One region of the Pantanalinema rosaneae CENA516 genome, then DNA from elsewhere that is predicted to be linked to it. Evidence: riboswitches for the same ligand, from Rfam matches in the RefSeq annotation. Region 1 holds a riboswitch; the other holds the start of a gene.
What was found. Region 1 has a riboswitch for cyclic di-AMP ahead of ACN4EK_RS06435 (universal stress protein). Riboswitches for the same ligand answer to the same signal wherever they lie in the genome.
Positions count from the first base shown of each region.

Region 1 (7,990 bases):
GGCGTAAGGCTATACGGCCGTTCGCCCCTTCAGAGGACAAAATAGTCGATCTTATTTAATCTGCGATCCTAAAGGCAATCTTTCAAGCTGTAGACCACTTGTTCCTGCTGCTCCCGAGTCAATTCCGGGAACATTGGTAAGGAAAGCACTTCCCGAGCCGTTTGTTCAGCCACAGGAAGCTGACCCGGTTGATAACCCAGGTGGGCATAGACAGGTTGGAGATGCAGCGGCAGCGGATAGTACACCATTGAACTCACGCCGGTTGCCTGAAGTTGGCTACGAATGCGATCGCGGCGTTCTGTATCCGAGTTAGCCGGTAAACCTTCACTGAGAATCCGAATGGTGTATTGGTTCCACACACTTTGTCCACCTGCAATTTCTTGAGGCAAAGCCATCCCCGCGATCGGGCTGAGGAGGTGCTGATAGCGCTCGGCGATCGCTTGGCGTTGAGCATTCCAGGTATCTAAATACCGCAGCTTTACCTGAAGAATCGCGGCTTGCATGGCATCCAGACGGCTATTCATGCCCAGGTCTTCGTAGTAGTAGGTTCCCCGTCGCCCATGATCGCGTAAGCGGCGAATGGTGTCTGCGATCGCAGGATCATTGGTGGTAATCGCTCCGCCATCTCCACAGGCACCCAGGTTTTTGGTCGGGTAGAAACTAAAACAGCCGATCTGACCAATGCTGCCCACCTTCTGCCCTGCCCAACTGGCACCCGTTGCCTGAGCGCAGTCCTCCACGATCGCTAAATGATGGGCTTGGGCGATCGTCGTCAACCGGGTCATATCGACAGGACGACCAAATAAATGGACGGGAATAATGGCTCGGGTGCGATCGGTAACTGCCGCTTCTACCTGTGCCAGATCGAGATTGAAACTTTGCGGTTCAATATCAACGAAAACGGGGGTAGCTCCCACCGCACTGATCACCTCAGCCGTTGCCACAAATGTAAATGGCGTGGTGATCACCTCATCACCCGCGCCAATCTTTAAAGCTCGTAGCGCCAAATACAGGGCATCTGTCCCTGAATTACAGGCAATACACTGGGTTGTGCCAATGTAATCAGCGAGTTGGCGTTCTAAGCCTTCGACGACCGCACCACCAATATAGTGACCAGAGGCAAGCACCTGTAGTACGGCAGCATTCAGTTCGTCACCAATTACCTTGAATTGTTCAGACAGGTCAAACGGGGGAATCTTATTCACTCACTTACACCACATGCGGGATCAACCATTAATAAAATCAAATTTTGTTCCCAAATGGAATCGATCGGGGGAGCTTAAGTCGGTAGACTAGGGCGATATATTAATTGTTTCAGATTCATGAACTCTTTGCTGCAATTGGTTTGGGCATTGGGCTTTATGGCGATCGCGATCGCCCTGTCGGCTTGGCAGCGCTTGGGCTTGACATGGACACTGGCACTTGCCACCGGACGCACCGTGATGCAACTGTTGGTGGTGGGCTATGTCCTGGCGGTCGTCTTTGCCTTTAATAACCCCTGGTTGGTGCTGGCAATCTTAGGTGTGATGCTGACGATCGCGACGATCGTGGCTCGCAACCGCATTAGTAAGAAAGTGCCTTATCTGCTGCCATTGGTGGGAAGTTCCATGCTGATCAGTACGGCATTAACCCTGCTCTACACCAGTATTTTCGTGCTACAACCCAGTCCCTGGTATGAGCCACGCTACATCATCCCCCTCGCCGGAATCGTGTTAGGCAATGCCATGAATGGTGCTGCCATTACTGGAGAACGGTTCGTCAGTACGCTCAATTCTAGTCAGTTAGAAATTGAAACCCATCTCAGTTTAGGGGCAACGCCTCAACAGGCGATCGTCCAGTATCGCCGCGACGCAATCCGAGCCGGACTGATTCCGACTATTAACACCATGATGGTGGTAGGTCTGGTAACGCTACCAGGCATTATGACGGGGCAACTCTTGAGCGGGGTTGATCCCTTGACTGCCACAGCTTACCAAATCTTGATTATGTTCATGTTGGCATTTGCCACCCTGGTTACCGCATTACTGGTCACCTGGGGGATTTATCGACAATACTTCAACCAGGCAGCCCAATTAACCACCTGGTAATTTAGACGGGGCAGAGGGGAGAGCACTGCCCAACCGATCAGCCAACGAATGGCAAGGGGATTTAGTAGCTATCTTCCCCAGCAACCCGATCGCCCTCAGACACCACACCGGGGTTAGGCAACGTGTCTCCCAACTCCAACGATGCCTCACGAATGGCTTGCCATTGGTTGAATAATTCTGGTTCTTGCAGATCGGTTGCCAAATAGGTTTGAACGGCTTGATCGACTTCTTGCAGAGTCTTGAGGACGGGGGTTGTCTGAGAGAGTTCTAGCATCAGATTTTGACTCAATGATGGACTAATGTTTATCATCCGCGCCATGCCTTCCAGTATAGGCAGGCATGTTATAAAACAGTAACAATTTATACAATTTTTATCGACTCTTTATGGTTTTTAGACATCCGCCTACAATGCAGGTTAGTACACTTAGCCATTCCATACTGTTGTTGTATGCACAAAATTCTGTTAAATGGCTTCATCCTGGTTACTCTCGTTTCCGGTAGCCTCCCCGTGATCTTGAGTAGCCAATCCGCGATCGCTCAGGGAACTTGCCCCTCCTTGCGACCGTTAAATCGAGCCACTGCGGTCAAAACCCCTATCCCTAACTTGAGTCGGGCAAAGAACTATGCTCGTCAGGCTGCTGAAGCCGCGAATGGTGGCATTGGCAAATATCGAGCTGAAAACTCCATGCATGGTCAAGCGATCAATGCTCCCTTTGTCGAGAACAGTGATGGGACAATCACCTTTACTTTTCTCGGTTGTTTAGCGCCCGGTTTTTCTCAGGCAACGGTAGAAAGCCAGGTGACTGTCAATCCTAACGGCTGGAGAACAGTTGTTAATTACAATGGAGCGATTCGTCCTGCCCAACCTGCTAGCTCTAGCGGACCTGGTAGACCGGCTAGCGGCTCAGGTCGTTAGTGTAATTGTTACTAATCAATTAAGCCACTCACTGGGAAGCGATCGATCATACGGATCGCATCGATCGCATGGCGCTTGAGGCTTCCTGGCAGGTGAGGGACATGGGGAATTTGGGATAGAAAGTCCAGGGTGCGACGCAGAATTCGCACAACATCTCCTTCATCCAAACTGGTATTGCTACAGAGTTCCGTCCACTCGGTTCCCAGTGCCCATTGTTCTGCCAAGCCAACAAACTCATATTCCAGCCAAACGGGAGGCATTTCAAAGGTTTGTCCGGGGTACGTCCGGGTCAACTCACGTTGCTGGTGCCGTTGGATCTGGAATAGACGACGGCGAATTCCCCGCAAGCTTTCTAACGCCTCCTCAACTTCAGGCGATAGATTGTACCGCGTCCAGCTATCCGGACGAGATACCTCCGTCACCAGGGCTAAACAGGTTGCGGCTAAATGCTGTGGCTCCAAGGTATCCAATTCCCCGGAGAGCAGCGCTAATCCTAACCACAGTTCGTTATCGCCCCGAATGGCGGCAGCCGCTTGACCAGCCTGGGTGGGTTCAGTGCCATCTAAATACCCAAAACTTTGCAGAATAGTGATCAGGCTGAGGAATTCATCCCAGCGTCGATGTAAATTCCGACCCAGTTTTTCCTCACGATCGCGCAACTCTTCCTGAATCGCCGTAATGCGTTTTTGCCGTTTTAGGATCGTCGTGCGGTTGCCCCATTGTTGAACGGGATGCGCAGCAATCTGGGCTTCCACCGCTTGCATCCGTTGCATCTGGGCATAGACTTCTGGGGCATCGTCGGGGAAAGACAGCGTCGGAATTTGACTGGCGATCGTGGCGGTCTGTTCATTGCCACTGCGAGATTGCCCCGGTTTCAACGGCATTTCTGGGGGGGGAGCCAGATCATCGACTCCCGCCAAGCGAGGAATTTCCCCCCGTAAACTGACCACATCTCCTACGGTCACCACATACCAGCGATTGTCCTGCCCTAAACAGACTAAATAGGGAAACTGCCCCGCCCCCGCCGTTTTCGTGACTAATACCGCCGATAGAGGTGTATGCACCGGCACAAATTGACCTTTCAGGCTGACCATACTGCCAGCTACCGCGAAGGACAGCGCGATCGCCAGATCGCTCACCCGCATATCATCCGCCTGGGACTGCAAGGTTTTCAATAGGCGGCGTTCTTCCTTCAAGCGCTCTTGCAGCTTTTCATACTGAGCCAACAGTTTCCAATCCACTGAATCTAACTGGGCTTCCAGTTGCGCCAGTTCCGCCCGTAAGGTATTGATCGCCTCCTGTTGGGGACGGAGATAATCCGTTGCCAGATATTGACCAAAACTGCGCTCTAGAAGATTTCTGGCTTCCTCTAGACTATGGGTTTGCAGCAGGTTCAAGACCATACCATAGCTGGGAGTAAATTGGCTGACTAAGGGATCAGCACCCACCGTAGTGAGATAAGAGGCTTCCCTGGCTCCCTCAAACGGAGTTTGCACCGTCACCACATGCCCCAAAACATCCATCCCCCGCCGTCCGGCTCGTCCTGCCATTTGCAAGAACTCGGAGGCGGTAAGTAAGCGATGTCCCAGATCGGTGCGCTTCGAGAGGCTGGAAATAATGGTGGTGCGGGCAGGCATATTAATCCCGGCGGCCAGGGTTTCCGTGGCAAACACGACTTTGATCAAGCCCATCTGGAACAGTTCTTCAATCAAGCCTTTCCAGGCGGGCAGAATCCCGGCATGGTGAGCAGCAATGCCTCGACACAAGGGTTCGACTTGACCAGCCCGTCCGGCATCCGGATTTGCCGCTAAAAATTCATCGACACGCTGTTTCAGTTGTGCTGCTTCCGCTTCAGTGACTAGAGACAACGGCAAATTACTCACCTCTGCCACGGCTTGATCACAGCCCCGCCGACTAAAGATGAAATAAATCGCCGGGAGCATATCCCGCTGCTGCAACTGAGTCAGGACATAGGCTAAGTTGGGGCTTTCCTGCCGGGGACTCCGTCCTTTACCACCCGGTTTTGCGCCTTTGCCACCTTTAGGTCGCAGTCGGGGATTCATCCGTTTGCCACTGTCATCAAGGAGCGGAAATAAGCCCTTGGGATTGCAGAAATGAAACCTGAGGGGAACGGGGCGGAAGTCTGAATAAATCCGATCGGTAGGTCCATGTACCTGGGCAATCCAATCCGTCAGTTGGTCGCTATTGGCAACCGTTGCCGACAGGGCAACCAGTTGGATCTCCGGTGGACAGTAGATAATCGATTCTTCCCAGACTGTGCCGCGTTGCCGATCGTTCATATAGTGGCATTCATCCAACACGACGGCTTGCACACCCACCAGCGATGTACCCACCTCTCCGATCGGGGTGCCGTACAGCATATTCCGGAAGATTTCGGTCGTCATCACCAGAATTGGAGCCTCTCGGTTGACGGAAATGTCACCCGTAAGTAGTCCCACATTGTCGCTACCAAATAATTCCCGAAAGTCCCGCAGCTTCTGGTTTGATAGGGCTTTCAGGGGTGTGGTGTAAAATACCCGCCGTCCCTGAGCCAGAGCACGATGAATGGCGTACTCACCCACCAGGGTTTTACCCGAGCCAGTAGGCGCACAGACGACTACGGATCGACCGGCTTCCAGCGCTGCGATCGCCTGAAGCTGAAATTCATCCAGTTGAAAAGGGAACAGTTGCTTTAGATCAAGCCCTGACGGTTTAAGGGAAGCACTCACGCGAACATTTAAAAGTAAAGAGCAAAGGAAGACGGAGTGATGAACGTTCACAGTGAAACATGCATCCTGCCTTACCTATATATTTATTCTGTGATCTTCCGCCGCGATTCACGCCCAATAATTAACTTTCTTCTTAATTTATATTGAACTATGTTAATTTTTTGACACTCAGGCTCAGATTAAATCCGGAAAGTTGTACCAATTCCCTAATTTTGTTGGTTTTGGACAATCTACTTCTATGAAAACTGTTATAAGTTTCATGAACAACTACTTTAAGGCAGATGCGGAACCCAAAATGAGTGGGTTATATTAACTAGAGGATAGATAAACACCCTGAAATCACCAGCTTTGCCTCTGTCTTAGAGGGCAATTTTTTTGAATTACTGGCTAACGATCACCTGTCTCGTAACTATATCTCATGATGTCTATTTAAGTGGGTAGCCTAATCTGAAACCAAGCCATGATGGAAGGATTCGATCATACGCTTGGTTAAGAGCGGAGGAACCAAATTCCTGGGGCTAATTTCAGCATACCTGAAAGAGACACCTTCCAGTCTTCGCCCGTCAGCTAACTCCGTCGGCAATGGGAGGAGTGCCTAAGACTAACGCTTTTATGCAGCGGTCTGGAGTCTCCTGACAGATTCAGTCGAATACCTTGACAGCATCCGATGTCATTGCTGCTCTGTCGCCTGACCCACCTCTCGTCCGTGTTCTACTTTTTTTAGAGAGGTCAACCGTGAACATTACATCAATGCTTGCGCGTCTTGAGGGAGCGCTAGGTTGTAGTGACCTGACTCGGCAAATGTTGTTAGTGCCCCCATCAGGTAGTTCAGCTAGCTCCAACACGACTCAAGCAGTGAACTTGATGGTCGCATACAATGGCTCACCTCGTAGCCAAATTGCCCTGGATTTAACCCTCTGGATTGCTCACCAAACCCGGTTAGCCACATCCAAAGCCGTTACGGTACAAGTCATTTACGTCATGGACTTACAGAGTTCATGCAGCCCTACCTTATCCGCTAAGCATCCAGTTTCCTCGAAAAGCAAACCCTTTTCCCGCAAGAAGCAGCGTAACGCCCCGCTAGTGGCGTGTGGGCAAGCGGCGGTGCAGTCGCGATCGAACAGCATTGCGCCAGAGTTGTCAGAATCTTGCCAACCGTCGGTATCCGATGTCTCCTCTTGCTGGGCAGATTCCTTTGAACAAGCCGATCGCATTTTATGGCGGGCACGGTATCTGGCGGATGAATGGCGGGGTTCTCTAAAGACCCATCTCCGGTTTGGTAGCTTGATTCCCGAACTGAAAAGTGTCGTCCAGGCTGAATCTGCCACGATGCTCATTGTCGGTTGCGAATCTGCGGAACATCCCTTAGTGCAGCAATTGGGGCGATCGTTTCCTTGTCCTGTTGTCGGGATTCCGCCAGCGTTGTGTGATGGCTAGGAATATAGGCTGAGATCGGCATGATCGTTGATCGAGGCTACAATCAGCTAATCAGGTTTCCTAGGGCAGTCCGTAATGTCTGCCCTTTGTGTTATTTGAGGTATTGGCTGAAATCCAAGTATTGTAAAGTAGACATCAGCGTTTCTCTATCAAAAGTAGATGTACGATTACAAAATCAGAATAATTTTTTAGATAAAGCAACGCTATAGGTGACTGAGATTTAGGGCAGTATAACCTAGAGGCATTATTTGCTTGTCGGGGATACGCAATACCAGAAGGAGGATTCAGGAATGTCGCTGGAAAGTGCGAATCGATTTCTGGAGGCAGCCGCTTATGACGAGACGCTGCGAGATAAGTTTGAACATATTTCTAGTCCAGAAGAGTTTTTAAAGATTACTGAGCAACTTGGTTATAGCTTTACCACGGAAGAACTGATGACGATCGCCCGGGAACAAAGTCAGGGAGTAGTAGTCAGACGGCATACCGGAGTCTGGAAATGGCTACGGAGCATTAATTGGGTGTGATTCCTGCACACGGTGATTCGCTGTCCGGTTCCGGGTTGAATCCGCTCTGGTCGGACAGGAGACTGACTCCGATCGCTAAAGGTGCATTACCAGTGCTACCGTCTGACTAAGAATCAGCCGTGTTAGTGTTGATGCGGGATTCCCAAAAACCTTGACTGATTGCCCGACCCACGCATGAACTTACTTCAAACTACGGTAGCGATCGTTCTACCGGCTCTGCTGACCCTGACAACCATGCCCCCTATCCTGGCTGATACGGTTACTCCAAACGAGAATTTAGTGGTCGAGGGCATTCCA
Region 1 is NZ_JBLZFZ010000008.1:96,935-104,924, forward strand. It holds gene ACN4EK_RS06410 (DegT/DnrJ/EryC1/StrS family aminotransferase) at 69-1,205, opposite strand; gene ACN4EK_RS06415 (ABC transporter permease) at 1,323-2,087, shown strand; gene ACN4EK_RS06420 (hypothetical protein) at 2,149-2,361, opposite strand; gene ACN4EK_RS06425 (hypothetical protein) at 2,536-3,003, shown strand; gene ACN4EK_RS06430 (DEAD/DEAH box helicase) at 3,015-5,732, opposite strand; cyclic di-AMP (ydaO/yuaA leader) riboswitch at 6,205-6,326, shown strand; gene ACN4EK_RS06435 (universal stress protein) at 6,483-7,169, shown strand; gene ACN4EK_RS06440 (Nif11-like leader peptide family natural product precursor) at 7,460-7,693, shown strand; gene ACN4EK_RS06445 (S9 family peptidase) at 7,868-7,990, shown strand, end outside.

Region 2 (7,990 bases), on a different contig from region 1:
AAAGCTCCCAACGCTGGATGTTCTGCCACTTGCATTTCATCTTGGGCAAACAAGCCGCCACCGTAGAAGGCGAATAGATCGGAATGGGCGAAATTTAAATACCAGGCGATCGTCGTTGGGTCAGTAGACGGCTCATAGGCAAAGTAGCCTGACCGGGTCTCAAATGCAGTTTGGTGCTGCTCTGGAATGAATTCTTGCGGCAAGGGTAGCGATCGCCAGCGTGAGAACACTAACTCACCGGAATAGCGGGTGCCGGGCGGACAAGCAATCTGATAAACCATCTGCTTATTGGCATGGTGCAACTGAGGAGGATACACTGCCATCAAGCGGGACAATTCAAACGAATGCCGACAAATTAAGCCCGTGGAATCATCATGCATAACAAGCCATTCCTGTGAGGATCACGTTGAACGGGAGAACGGTTCTAACTTGATATACCCTCTGATATACCCTGATCTGAACTGATTGCCTGATGTATCTCGTGATTAAACCATGCTTTGTAAGCCTGATGCCGTTTGGTTGAGGGTTTGAATGCCCTGTTTGGTTTGACTGATGCCGCTCGCAGTTTCCTGGGCAGCATGATTCAGGGAATTCATCGCAGTCACCACCTGGGAGATGGCGATCGCCTGTTGTTGAGCATTCAAGGTCAATTGTTGACTACTCACAACCACACTTTGGATCTCTGCCATAATCCGATCGAAGGCGGCGGCAGTATTTTGAGCCAGGTCTATGCCGCTTTGCACCGTTGAGGTGCTGTTGGCTGTGGTTTGGGCAGTGGTTTGAATTGCCGTTTGAATGTCCGAGATTAAGGTATCGATCTTGGTGGCGGATAGTTTACTTTGCTGGGCTAGTTTGCGAATTTCAGCTGCCACGATCGCAAAACCCTTACCATGTTCTCCGGCTCGGACTGCTTCTACGGCAGCATTCAATGCCAGCATATTGGTTTGATTGGCTAAATCACTGACTAACGCTGTAATCGTGCCAATTTGATTCGTCTGTGCCTGTAATTGCTGCACCTGTTCAGCGATCGCCATGACAGTTTGTTGTAAGGTACTCATCCCGGCTAAGGTTTGCTCAACGGCCTTCATGCCGGATTCGGATTGAGCCAGGGCTTGTTGGGCGCGGGTATTAGAGGCTTCAGCCTGGGTGGCAGATTGGCGGGAAGAGGCACTCAACTCATCCATCGTGGTGGTGGTTTGATTCACGGAAGTGGCTTGTTGAGCGGCGACCCGTTCCTGTTGGCTAGTTGCAGCGGCAATCTCGGTGGCGGTTTGACTGAGGGCGGCGATCGTTTGGCGTAGGGTGGCAATGATTGAGCGACTGAGGAAGAAGCCGATCAGGGATGCCAGGATTAATGCGACGACTAACAGGACAATAAATACTCCAACCGTATGGCGATAAACGACATCGGCGGTTTGCCGTTCCTGGTGTGCTACGTGTGATTGTAAATCAGTCAGTTGATGCAATTGTCGGGTCAGCGGATCAATGACCTGATAAAGGCGAGTATCTAATTCCGCAATGCGGGACGTATTCCGTTCCTCTAACGCTTGTTTCAACCTCAGGATTTCTGGATTGACTTGGGTCAGTAAGGTTTTAGTTTGATTCACTAATTGTTGTTCTTCAAGGGTTAATTCTGTGTTGAGATAAGCCTGCCAATTTTGTTGAATTGTGGTTTCGGCTGTTTGAATTAGTGCGATCGCCTCAGAGGGTGTTAATAGTTTGCGGTTGGTTTTATGCACCGTATCAATGATAGTAATGGCGTATTGATCGGAGATAGTCTTAAGTTGTTGAAGTGGCACTACCCGATCGTCATAAATCGTACCCACCTGACGATTAATTTGGCTAAATGAATACAGTGAATAGGCACCAACCCCAGCCAAAATTAAGGCAGGGATGGCAAATCCCAGGTACATTTTGGTGCTCAGTTTCATAAGGTTGACTGTTTGTAGGGATCAATATCGGGTCTATTAGTTAGTGCGCCCGGAGGCAGTCACCCGATCGACAGGTTCAGACAATTCTTAAACAATCTCAGAGATTCCTGACATTACAACCAGGCTCGATTTAGCGATCGCTCGACATCCTGCCTAAGGTAGGTTGCACAATTCCCGATCGCAGTGTTAAATTCCTATCTATTAACTTGAGTCAGTCAGCTTAATCTGGGTCGCCTGTAAGCGTGTGAGGTACAGTGCTACCCCGGAACGGAGGAACCAATCTTTGGGGCGAACCGGTTGCTTGGCTAAATCAGGCAGAATCCCAGACCTATTTTTAGTGATGTCTGGCTTCTGACCGATTTACTCAGTACCGGAGGGCATCTCTCAGCCCTAGCCCGTCAGCTAACTCCGTCAGCATTGAGGGAGGACTGGAGAGTCAGCATTTTTCCATGCTCTGACTCCTCAGTGTCTCTTGCCAGTACGGCTCAGTTTGTGTACCTGCTCGTGAGACTGAGGTGCTATATATGCCGATGATGAATCTGGCAGCAGTGTTTGCTGCGATCGCTCAGGCAAGTTGGCATCGAACCAAACTATTTATGGTTCGAGATACAGTGCTGCTGCCTGCTTTGGGTTTCCTGGGAATTCTCCTGCTCTGGTGGGGCGTGGCGCTGTTCCGTCGGGATTTGATGCCAACTCCCTGGGAAGCGTTAGTTAGTAATTTAGACTTTATCCTGAATCCCTTTTACCAGCGGGGCCCGGGGGATTTGGGCGTTGGTTGGTTACTGCTAGCCAGCCTACGCCGGGTTTTAATTGGGTTTGGTTTGGGCGCGATCGTCGCCATTCCGATTGGCTTTCTAGTCGGCATGTCTCGCCCGATCATGCTGGCGTTAAATCCGGTGATTCAAATCTTCAAACCGGTGTCTCCGTTAGCATGGCTGCCGATCGCTCTAGCCATCTTCAACCTGGCCGATCCCTCAGCCATCTTTGTAATCTTCGTAACTTCACTGTGGCCGACGATCATCAACACGGCGTTGGGGGTTTCCAGCGTGTCGCAGGATTTTATCGATGTGGCGAGAGTGCTGGAAATGCCCAAATGGCGGCAGGTAACGAAGATTATTCTGCCCGCCAGCCTGCCCTATATCTTCACCGGATTACGGATCAGTTTAGGCATTGCCTGGTTAGTGATTGTGGCGGTCGAGATGCTGACGGGTGGGATTGGCATTGGTTTCTTTGTCTGGGATGAATGGAGTCGCTTGAACTTAAGTTCTGTGTTTCTAGCGGTCTTCATCATTGGCATCACGGGCTTGCTGCTGGATTTTGCCATGGGGCAATTGCAAGCCTGGGTGACTCACCGCCGTCCCGTCAGTAGTTAAATTTTTCACCACGTACTATGAACACTAATCGTTGGACACGACGAGAGTTTGTGCTGGGCATGGGCGCGACGATCGCGGGGCTAGGAGTATCCTCCTGTACTATCAGTGGCGATCGCTCCGCTAAAGGGCTAACGGATGAAGCGTTGGCGATCAAGCCTGTCGTTAGACGGGAAGACCTGGAAAAACCAGATATTACCGTGGGCTATGTGCCGGTGAATGATTGTGCGCCGTTTGCGATCGCCTGGAAAAAAGGCTTCTTCCGTAAATATGGTTTAAATGTTCAACTGAATCGGGAGGCCAGTTGGGCAACCTCACGGGATGGCGTGATTTTTGGGCGCTTAGATGCGGCTCCCGTGGTTTCCGGGGCGGTCACGAATGCTCGGATTGGGGCGGAAGGGGCACGTCATGCGCCGTTATGTGCCGGGATGACGATTCATCGACATGGCAACGCAATGACCATGAATAAAGCCATGTGGGAGTTTGGTCTGCGACCCTGGTACGAATACAACGGGGACTTAGAAGCGTTCGGGCGGCAGTTCCGTAACTTCTTTGAGAGTCAACCGCCAGAAAATCGCGTTTGGGCGGTGGTTCTGAGTTCATCAATTTACGAATATTTTATTCGTTACCTGGCAGCAGCAGCAGGAGTTGAACCGGATAAGGAATTCCGGATCATCATCGTGCCCCCGCCCCAAATGGTGACCAATGTGCGGATCGGAGCCATGCAGGGCTACATGGTGGCAGAACCCTGGAATACTCGCGCGATTCAAGGCAATGCTGGCGTTGGGTTTACCTTTGCTCAAGGCAAGGAAATTTGGTTAGGGCATCCCGATCGCTTGCTGGGTGTGATGGAGGACTTCATCGAACAAAATCCCAAAACTTACCGCTCCTTACTCAAAGCCATGATTGAAGCTTGCCAGTATTGCAGCCAACCGGAAAACCGGGCGGAAGTTGCCGAACTGATTACCGATCGCTCGTTTACCGGAGCCAAACCTAAAACGGGGGCTGTGGATAAATTCACGCGGCCTGCCATTGTCGGGGATTACAACTACGGTGGGTTTGATGGTAAAGACCGGACTGTGTCCTCGCCGGATACAACGCTGTTCTTTGACCTGCCACCGAATATTCCCCAAGCACCGGGAGAAAACTCGACCTTTATGTGGCGCTCTAAGAGTCTGTGGCTGATGACTCAAGCGGCTCGCTGGGGACAAATTAAAGTATTTCCCAAAGATGCCGATGCTCTAGCGACAAAAGCTTGGAGAACCGATATCTACCGGGAAGTGGCGGCTGAAATGGGGATTCCTTGTCCCCAGGAGGATTACAAAGTCGAACCGCCAGAGGCGTTTATCGACAAGAAAGGGTTTGATCCGAGTGACCCTATGGGTTATTTGAATAGCTTCGAGATCCGCGCCGATCGCCCGACCCGGATTTATCTCAGTTAATCCATAGATTCATTGTTCACTACTGACTCAACCAGGAGGCATGATGGTTAAATCTACCCTACAAACGAACGGCATCCACGGCGATCGCTCAACTCCAACCGAATTTTTAGTGATTGAAAACCTGACCAAGGCCTATCGCAATCCGGATGGGAGTGAGTTCGTGGTATTGGATAATATCAGTCTCACCGTCCAGGAAAATGAGTTTGTCTCCTTAATTGGTCACTCGGGCTGTGGCAAATCGACCTTGCTGAAAATGGTCGCCGGGTTAGAACGTCCGACCTCAGGGTTACTGACTCTAGAAGGAAAGGCAATTCGCAAACCGGGTGCTGAACGGATGATGGTGTTCCAGCATTACTCTTTACTACCCTGGCTGACGGTGCGGGAGAACATTCGTTTAGCTGTGGATGAAGTCTTGGATCGAGCTTCCCATGCCGAAAAATCCCAAATTGTCAATGAACACCTGGCAATGGTGAATTTGACCGCCGCCGCCAATAAATACCCGGATGAAATCTCGGGTGGGATGAAGCAACGGGTGGGGATTGCCCGAGCCTTGGCGATTCGTCCCAAAATGTTGCTGATGGATGAACCATTTGGGGCGTTGGATGCTCTGACACGCGGTAAGTTACAGCGAGAAGTGTTGAATATTTGGGAGAACAATCGGCAGGCGGTGATGATGGTGACGCATGATGTGGATGAGGCATTATATATGTCCGATCGCATCGTCATGTTGACGAATGGGCCCCATGCCCAGATTGGCGAAATTCTGGAAGTGCCGTTTCCCCATCCCCGCGATCGGGCAGCACTACGAGAAGATCCCCTGTACTACGAACTGCGGAACCATGTTTTAAACTTCCTGGATCAGCATTTTGGCGACTGATCTTCCTATCTTGCGGGGACTGACGATCGGGAATCTTTTCCCTTACAGTTGGATCTATCAAGGTTCAACTGTTCCGTTGGTTATGCACCTGAGATTCTCGCAAGACCTGGCAGCATTGCTGAAGCGTCTGGCAGAACATCCTTTAACCCTGCATGATATTTTGACCGAAACCTCCGAACGCGGATTCAGTCTGGTGATTGGGTTATTGGTGTTGCCGTTTCTGTTACCGATGCCGCCCGGATTAGCCGGCCCTCTGGGATTCGCTTGCCTGATTTTGGCATTGCAAATGGCAGTGGGGCGGCGATCGCCCTGGTTGCCTCGGACGATCGCTCAGTTGCGGTTCCCCACCTGGTTAGTGCACAGCCTGCTGAAGCAATTACAAACCCTGTCCAAATTGTTAGAAAAAATTACCCGTCCCCGGATGCGGCGGCTTGCTACCAGCCCCCATGCCTGGAAACTCAATGGTCTTTGTATTGCCTGGTTAGCCTTTCTGTTGATGTTGCCGATTCCTTTCACCAACCCCATTCCCACCGCAGGCATCCTGTTAATTGCGATCGCCACTCTGGAAGCGGATGGTCTATTAATGTGTATCGGCTATGGCTTTACGATCGCCGTTACCCTCGCCATCTGTGGCATTACCTATGCTCTCTGGCTCTCGCCCACGATGTTACAGCAAATCTTCAGCTAAAAACTTACTTTTCCCTATCCCCTCATCTTCCCCAACTGACTACTCACGGCAGTACCACTACTTCCCCCTCCCGCTCCTGCCAGCTATGTTGAAACCATTCCGCGATATAAGGACGCACGATAAATTTAGGTGGATTGCCCGATCGCACATCAATTCTGAGAAATGAGTAGGGGCGACGTTTGCGGGAACCCTGCCCACTTCGACCCAGGAATAAACGCGATTCTGCCACCACACGATCGCCATCCGGGAACGGCTCAGTTAATTGCGGACCCTCCTGACGCTGTCGCCGCAGACTATAGCCACTGCCCCCACAGACAATCCAGTTGGTGTGGGAGTCGGCATGACCGGTATCGAAGGTTCGCAAATACTCTAAACAATGGGCATGTCCGGCTAAGACGAGATCTACGATCGGGCGACCCTGGGTGAGTTCTCCGACCTCTTGGGCAACGGCATTCAAGACCTGTCGCAGCCGATCGCGAATGATCAGGGTTTGGGCTTGGTGCCACTTGGTGGCTTCAGTGACATAGGGAGGATGGTGGAAAAATAGCACACGTCCCCGAACCGCTTCAGATTGCCAGGACTCAATTAAGCGTTGCTGTAACCAGTCCAGTTGTGCCTCATCTGTCACCGTATTTTCGTTTGCCTGCAACTGCTGATCAATATCCCGAATGATTTCTGCCAGTTGTTCCACCTTAGCTTGTAAGTCGTCTAAGTGTTCTGCATCTTCGGGATGCTCAGGGTGCAGCCGAGCGGCTTGATCTAAAATATGGCGCTGGTCTTGTTCTAACTCCATGCGCTTCTGCCGCAGTTGTTCGCGCGATCGTTCCCCTTCCGGCGTACTAGGTAAGGGATTTGGAGCATTAAAGGTATTGGAATCCAGAGCAAAAAAATCAATGCCACTGTATCGAAAGCTGTAATAGCGATTTGGCAATCGGGTAAATTGTCCAGGCTGATACCGCAGGCAGCGGCGATCGCCCAGCGTGGCGGTGTAATGCTGATCTAAATGTCGTTCTAGCTCAACGTTGTTACCAAAGTGCTTTAAGTAGTCCAAAAAGGCATTGGCATAGGCATCCCCCTGATAGGAACCATGCCAACCGACATCAAAATCCAGCCGCGATCGCAACAGATACCGCAGGGGTAGGGCAGCCTGGGCTAACCAGCCATACAGTCGGGGTAGATCGTAATAGTCATGGTTGCCTGGTACCAGGAAGAAGGGGAAGTTAAACACCATCTGGTCATAGGCAATCTGGTTTGGTCGATCGCCGTTGACCAGAAATTCCCGATAGGGCTGAATGAAGTTTTTCGGGTAATACTCACTGGAACCCACCAGATAAATGACATCGCCGGTATGCAGCACAAAGCGACATTGATCCCGATGGGTCAGCATTTGTTCAGCGATGCGCCGTTGGGGATTGTAACGGCGATGGGATCCGGCACCACTATCTCCAATCACCAGAAACGAAAATTCGGACGGTTCATCCTGTTGATCATCAAGATATAGGCGGGTTTGATCGATATTCCGTTTAAGGATGAATGGATCACGCCAACGCACCCGTTGTGCCATCTTCTGAATCTTGGTGGCGATCGCAGGATCGGTGACAAATTGCATATCCCGTTATTCCTTCACAGTCCAGTGTCCGATTCGTAAGTAATCTGATTCGAGCTATAGGCGGGTGGCTCCA
Region 2 is NZ_JBLZFZ010000010.1:152,071-160,060, reverse strand. It holds gene ACN4EK_RS08325 (hypothetical protein) at 1-380, opposite strand, end outside; gene ACN4EK_RS08320 (HAMP domain-containing methyl-accepting chemotaxis protein) at 486-1,931, opposite strand; cyclic di-AMP (ydaO/yuaA leader) riboswitch at 2,177-2,362, shown strand; gene ntrB (nitrate ABC transporter permease) at 2,456-3,304, shown strand; gene ACN4EK_RS08310 (ABC transporter substrate-binding protein) at 3,322-4,743, shown strand; gene ACN4EK_RS08305 (ABC transporter ATP-binding protein) at 4,787-5,620, shown strand; gene ACN4EK_RS08300 (exopolysaccharide biosynthesis protein) at 5,703-6,308, shown strand; gene ACN4EK_RS08295 (metallophosphoesterase family protein) at 6,352-7,917, opposite strand; gene cdf31 (CDF family zinc efflux transporter Cdf31) at 7,932-7,990, opposite strand, start outside.
Region 2: another riboswitch for cyclic di-AMP. It lies ahead of ntrB (nitrate ABC transporter permease); the one in region 1 lies ahead of ACN4EK_RS06435 (universal stress protein).